DNA from 2 places in the Rhizobium sp. No.120 genome. Region 1 is predicted to be linked to the other one. Evidence: riboswitches for the same ligand, from Rfam matches in the RefSeq annotation. Region 1 holds a riboswitch; the other holds the start of a gene.
The links. A riboswitch is a leader RNA that binds a small molecule or an ion and turns the genes downstream of it on or off. The one in region 1 is predicted to bind cobalamin.

Region 1 (3,437 bases):
GACGTAATGGTCGCGCAAGCGGCAGGGTTGACGGCGGGCATCGCGACGAAAGCCGCAATGCCGGTTCAGCCAACGATGTCGAGGAGGGGAGGGGCTCTCGGACCTGTATTCGGCGGATAAAGCTGGCGGTGGAACGCCTCCGATCTAGCGACGACCGTCTCTCCAAACGGAGAAGCGAGGCGTTCGCAAATGTCGGTCGGAGGCGCAGGCAGCATCGCGGCAGACGCAATCCGGCATGCCTCGCATCCGGGCGCATAGGCTTTCCCATGCACCTTGCCATCGGCATCCTTATAGGTGATGCAGAGGACGGGCAGCGATCCGTCCGGAAGCCGGTATTGGGCAAGCTCGATCGGGGATATTTCGTCGGCGGTTGCTACGATCGGTTGATGGGCGAAGCCGACGAACAACAGCGCAACGGCGCAAAGAATGCGCGCGCTCCACTGAAATGTTCGCGAAATCGTCTTCCGCATGCTTGTCCCCACCACCGCATTCGCGGATAAGGTCTCAGTCATAGGGCAGGCCTATCGCAAGCGCAATGCGTCAATTCGTGCCGTGATGCCGCTGCACTGCCGATCGATGAGAGGCATATAAACTATTTTTAGAGATCGCATGGTATCTCGTAAGGACTTCGACCATGCCGCCGCAGCTCATCCATTGCGGCGCGTTGCGAAGACTGGGAATCGCCATGGAAGTCGAAACACATCTGATCTCTCTAATACGTGTCCTCGGCCAGGTGGCAATTATTGTCTATGCCTATTCCTGGGTCATCCGTACCGTCGAGCGTGGCGCTTTGAAATCCGTGGCCGTCGGGCTGCTGTTCGGGCTGGTCGGCATTCTTTCCATGGGCGATCCCATCCAATGGATGCCAGGCGTGATTCAGGATGGCCGCTCGATCCTCCTTGTCCTAACGCCGATCTATGGCGGCCTTTTGGCAACCGTTGTCGCTGCGGCGATGATGGGCCTGTTTCGGTACATGGTGGGCGGCATGGGTGCCGCAATCGGCGTTGCCGGCATCGTAATCGTCGCGATCGTGGGCTATGTACTCAGTCTGCTGCCGCGGCAATGGACCGGCACGGGCTGGCGGCGATCGGCTCTGTTCGGCTTAGCGACCTGCTCATCCATTGTGGTTGTCTTCCTTTTGCCGTGGGCGGTTGCGCGCGCCCTTCTGATCTCGGCCACACTTCCGGTGACGATCGTCAATATCCTCGGTGTCATGCTGTTGTCGGATCTCTTGCAGCGGGAGCAATATCGCATCGGCATCCAGCGTGCGTTGGAGAATGAAGCGAGCCTCGATCCGCTCACAAGGCTTCCCAACCGCCGGGTGCTGCAGCGCGAAGGCGATCGTTGCAGCAAGGAAGCGGGCACGCGGCGTATCCCCTTTTCGATCATCATGCTTGATATCGACCACTTCAAGAAGATCAACGACAGCTGGGGCCATTCCTTCGGTGATACCGTTCTGGCGCGATTGGCCGATGTCATCAGGCGAACCGTGCGCAAGACCGACATTGCCGCCCGCTACGGCGGCGAGGAGATTGTCGTGCTGCTGCCCAACACCGATACGCGGGCTGCGGCTGCCATCGCGGAGAAAATTCGCAAGGATATCGAGGGTACAACCTTGATGTTCGAGCAGGAGGCCGTCCATGTCACGGTCAGCATCGGAATCGCCTGCTCCCTCGAACCGACGACGGATTTCAAGCATGTGCTTGAGGCCGCCGACAAGGCGCTTTATCGCGCGAAGGCAGGCGGGAGAAATCGCGTGGAACTGGCGGAGGCGGCTTAGGCTCGCCGCCTTTCAATGGTCGCGACGTGCTCTTTCTCATTTCTCGTCCTTGACGGAAAGGGGCAGTCCGGAATAACTGGGCGTGACGGTTCCCCAAGGAAGACTCCGCGGGGATTAATAGGGAACACGGTGAGGACGACCCAAGCGGGACCTAGACCGTGGCTGCCCCCGCAACTGTAAGCGGATTGCCGATCATCCGGGAGTGACCAGCCTGTTGGTTCCTTCCTGAGGCTTTGAGCCGTGCCACTGCAAGCATGCTTGCGGGAAGGCCGATGATCGTCAGAGATCCGCAAGCCAGGAGACCTGCCGTCGATCACGATCCAATCAGCCGGGCGGGGATGCCCGGAAAGGACAGAGAATGATTGACCTGCGCCTTCGACATTATCCGAAATCTATCGGCCTTGATTGGGATCTCCGCAGCCGGCGACCGTCTTTCTCTGCGCGATCGCGCTGAAGACGCTTCGTTTCCTTAATCCCATCGGGATCTTTCATGCACCATTTTTTGACGACCATTGCATTTGCACTTGGGCTGACCGGTTTGGCCGGCTCCGGTTTTGCCGCCACCCAATATCCGCTCACCATCAACAATTGCGGTCAAAAGGTTACCTTTGAAAAGGTTCCGACGAAGATCGTTTCGATCGGCCAGGGCATGACCGAAATCCTCTTTTCGCTCGGCCTTGCCGACAAGATCGCCGGAACGGCGGTCTGGGTCGGTCCGGTTCTGCCGCGATATGCCGAGGCCGACAGCAAAATCCCGCGGCTTGCCGATAACGATCCAAGCTTCGAATCCGTTGTCGGCAAGGAGCCAGATCTAGTCGCTGCCGAATTCGAATGGCATGTCGGCGCGCAGGGTTCCGTCGGCAAGCGCGAGCAATTTTCCGAGCTTGGTATCAATACCTATCTTGCGCCGACCGATTGTGTCGCCAAGGTCAATACCGATGGCGGCGACGGCGTGCGCAAAGAGCTTTTCACGATGGATCTGGTCTATCAGGAAATCGCCGAGCTTTCTGAGATCTTCGACGTCAGGGATCGCGGCGATGCTCTGATCGCGGACTTGAAGAAGCGCGAGGCGGATGCGGTCGCTTCGATCGCCGGTGCCAAGGCCAAGGGCCTTCCGATCGTGTTCTGGTTCTCCAGCAAGGAGGTCAATGGCGACGCTTATATCGCCGGCAAGAACAGCGCTCCCGCCTATATTCTGGAGACGCTCGGCGCCAGAAACGTGGTGACGACGGAAGAGGAATGGCCGCAGGTCGGGTGGGAGACCATTGCGCAGGCCAACCCGGCCGTGATCGTCATCGCCACCATGGATCGCCGCCGCTATGCGGCCGACGATCCGAAGGTCAAGGTCGATTTCCTCGAAAAAGATCCCGTCACGAGCCAGCTCGATGCTGTCAAGAACAAGCGTTTCGTCATGATGGATGCGCAATCGATGAACCCGACCATCCGCACCATCGACGGCATTGAAGTCCTGGCCAAGGGCATCAAGTCCTTTGGCCTGGCGCAGTAAGATATGAGCCCCGCCGCAAAACGCAGGACGTGGTGGGTGCTCTTGGCACTCGCGATGGCTGCTGTCGTCCTTCTTGCTTTCATGATCAGTCTTGCCGTATCCATCGGCGAGATTTCCATCCCGCTGTCGACAACAGTAAAGGCCGTCTCG
Region 2 (3,437 bases), on a different contig from region 1:
TGCCGGCAGCGATCTGCGTGTAGCCTGCTTCGAGCCCGACAGAGGCGCCGAATCCGTTCGAGATCAGATTCTGCACGGCCACGATGATACTGTCGGTCAGCGACATGCGGCCGCCGTGCAGCGCATTGGCTTCGATCGGGTCGACCATCGGCTTTTTGCGCGTGCGCGATAATATGTAGAGCAGGACGCCGAGAATGATGCCGCCTGCGATCGGTGCGATGAATAATACGGATTTGTCCTGAATTGCCACCGCCGCCGAACTCAGGCGTTCGTAATCGGTTATGCCGTAGATGAAGCTGTGAAGCTTGCGCGAGATATAGCTCATCGCGGTTACGGCGCAGCCGGATGCTATTCCCGCCAGCGCGCCGGCGAAAACAAGACCCAATTCGCCACGACGCAGCAATGCCCTGAAGCGACCGAGATCGAACAGGGCCGAGAAGACGCCAAGGCGTCGCGGTTGGAATTTCTGCAGCATGAGGAGCGGACGATACGTTTTTACTCGAATGTGAGAGCTTACCCTCTATAAGCTCCTAACATCAAAGAAATACGGCAAAAAAGCCGCTGGCTTTGTGAGAATTTTCAGCCGATTTCGCAATCAGGATGACGCAGGCCGCATCCATGCCCTTGATTGACTTGACGTATGTGAAAGCCTAATCATTACCGGCATAACGAATGGTTCCTAAGCGGCGATCTGCCGCATGGGATGAAAAGGGAATGTGACGGGACGGACCCAATCCGGGCGTTCTCATCACAGCCGACCCCGCGACTGTAGAGCGGTCAGGGTCTTTCATTCGGTTTGAAGCCAATCCCGTCGATGGTGCGCATGGGGCGAACGGGGCAGGGGAAGCTCAAATCGAAAAAGCCACTGGTGTGGCGTCATGATCAACCGGGGCTGGACGCCTCTTATTCTACGAATCGTCCGCCTTTTCATGATGCATTGCCGGGAAGGCGAGAAAGACCCGCTGGCGCACGATCGGGGGCGACCGGTTTCGGTCCGCCCCCGTCGCGGCGCCTTATCCGCGAGCCAGGAGACCTGCCATGCGTGCCGGGCGCAGAGCCTGTTTTGGGACGCGAGTTCCGCTGCCAGCACGGAGGTTGTCATGGCGCAAGACGAGTTTTCGGCGTGTAGACGCCCGTTTCCCGGTTCCAGCGCCGTGCTGCCGACCCTCGCTTCCGCACGGGCGTGGGCATAACGCATGTCGGCTTCAATTTCCCAAGCGGTCTTCGTCCTCGGTGGCGCGCGCTCCGGCAAATCCAGGTTTGCCGAATCGCTGGTATCGGATACCGGTCTCGAACGTCACTATCTGGCGACAGGGCAGGCATGGGACGACGAGATGCGCGAGCGCATCGCCAAGCATCGGGCCGACCGCGGCGATCTATGGCAGACGCACGAGGAGCCGGTCGATCTCGTTGGGCACCTTGCCGCTATCGACGCGGAGGGGCGGGCGGTGCTTGTCGACTGCCTGACGCTCTGGGTGACCAATCTAATGATGGCGGAGCGGGATATGGCGGTGGAATTTGCCGCTTTGACTGCGTTTCTGCCGACTGCACGCTCAAGGCTTGTTCTCGTTTCCAACGAGGTAGGCTTGGGAATCGTGCCGGAAAATCGCATGGCGCGCGAATTTCGCGACCATGCCGGCCGCCTGCACCAGATGGTCGCGGCGGTAAGTGCTGAAGTTTATTTTATCGCAGCGGGCTTGCCGCTGAAAATGAAGGGTTGATGCATATGAACCAGGAAAAAATTCCCGCCACCGTCATCACCGGCTTCCTGGGAGCCGGCAAGACGACGATGATCCGCAACCTCCTGCAGAATGCCGGCGGCAAGAAGATCGCGCTGATCATCAACGAATTCGGCGATCTCGGGGTCGATGGCGACGTGCTGAAGGGCTGCGGCGCGGAGAATTGCACGGAAGACGACATCATCGAGCTGACCAACGGTTGCATCTGCTGTACTGTTGCCGATGATTTCATTCCCACCATGACGAAGCTTTTGGAGCGTGATGCGCGCCCGGATCACATCGTCATCGAAACATCAGGCCTTGCGCTGCCGCAGCCGCTGGTCGCCGCCTTCAATTGGCCCGACATCCGCACCCATGTCACCGTCGACGGCGTGATCACCGTCGTCGACAGCGCCGCCGTGGCCGCCGGCCGCTTCGCCGACGATCACGACGCTGTCGAGGCCGCCCGCGTCGAGGACGACTCGCTCGATCATGAAAGCCCGATCGAAGAGCTTTTCGAGGATCAGCTGACCTGCGCCGATCTGATCGTGCTCAACAAGACCGATCTGATCGACACCGATGGTCTCGGCCGCGTGCGCGCCGAAGTTGCCTCGCGCACGGCCCGCAAGCCGACGATTATCGAAGCGAAGAACGGTGATGTTCCGGCCGCCGTGCTGCTCGGCCTCGGCATCGGCACGGAAGACGATATCGTCAACCGCAAATCGCATCACGAGCTCGAGCACGAGGATGGGACGCCGCACGACCACGACGAGTTCGACAGCTTCGTTGTCGAGCTTGGTCCGATTGCCGATCCGGCCGCTTTCGTCGATGCGCTGAAGAGCGTGATCGCGGAATATGATGTGCTGCGCCTGAAAGGCTTCGTCGATGTACCCGGCAAGCCGATGCGCTTGCAGCTTCAGGCCGTCGGCAGCCGCATCGATACCTATTTCGATCGCGCCTGGACGACGGGCGAAGCCCGCGCGACCCGGTTGGTGGTGATCGGCCTGCACGAGATGGACGAGTCGATTGTTCGCAAGGCGATCGTAGCATTGATCTAAGGGAAATCCATGCACCTTCTCCTAGCTCAAAAGGGAACGATCAGCGACGGCGAGGAGGCGATCGACCTTGGGCAGTCGCCCGGCGATATCCTCTTTCTATCGGCTGCCGATACCGAGCTTGCGGCGATTGCCGCAGCGCATGGCGAGGGCGACCGTTCCCTTCGGCTTGCGAGCCTGATGAGCCTCAAGCATCCGATGTCCGTCGATACCTATGTCGACAGGACCGCCCGGCATGCGAAGCTCATCATCGTGCGGGCGCTGGGAGGGGCGAGTTACTTCCATTATGCTCTGGAAGCGCTGCACGCTTGCGCGGCGCGCCAGGATGCCTTGATTGCGGTGCTGCCGGGGGATTCGAAGCCGGATCCCGGGCTGACGCCATTCTCCAACGTCGCGCTCGATGATCTCAACGCGCTCTGGTCCTATCTGATCGAGGGTGGGGAGGCGAATTCGCGGGCGTTTCTCGCCTATGCCGAAGCGATACTCTCTGATGCCGAGAAGCCGATGCCAGCCGTCCCTCTGATGAAGGCCGGCATCTGGTGGCCGGGCAAGGGCGTGATCGGCGTGGAGGAGTGGCGGAGAGTTTCGAGGTTAGAGGTGGCGCCCCCTGTAGGACTCGAACCTCCGACGGTCGCCATTTCTTTCTACCGCGCCCTCGTACAGA

Region 2: it holds a riboswitch for cobalamin, as region 1 does, so the genes downstream of both, cobU (bifunctional adenosylcobinamide kinase/adenosylcobinamide-phosphate guanylyltransferase) here and ACYJRZ_RS29000 (ABC transporter substrate-binding protein) in region 1, are expected to answer to the same signal.

Annotation. Positions count from the first base shown of each region.
Region 1 is NZ_BAAJNQ010000018.1:44,346-47,782, forward strand. Features, by position in the region: gene ACYJRZ_RS28990 (hypothetical protein) at 66-470, opposite strand; gene ACYJRZ_RS28995 (GGDEF domain-containing protein) at 686-1,780, shown strand; cobalamin riboswitch at 1,850-2,105, shown strand; gene ACYJRZ_RS29000 (ABC transporter substrate-binding protein) at 2,271-3,287, shown strand; gene ACYJRZ_RS29005 (FecCD family ABC transporter permease) at 3,291-3,437, shown strand, end outside.
Region 2 is NZ_BAAJNQ010000001.1:778,930-782,366, forward strand. Features, by position in the region: gene ACYJRZ_RS03855 (chloride channel protein) at 1-475, opposite strand, end outside; cobalamin riboswitch at 657-1,055, shown strand; gene cobU (bifunctional adenosylcobinamide kinase/adenosylcobinamide-phosphate guanylyltransferase) at 1,197-1,721, shown strand; gene cobW (cobalamin biosynthesis protein CobW) at 1,727-2,776, shown strand; gene cobN (cobaltochelatase subunit CobN) at 2,786-3,437, shown strand, end outside.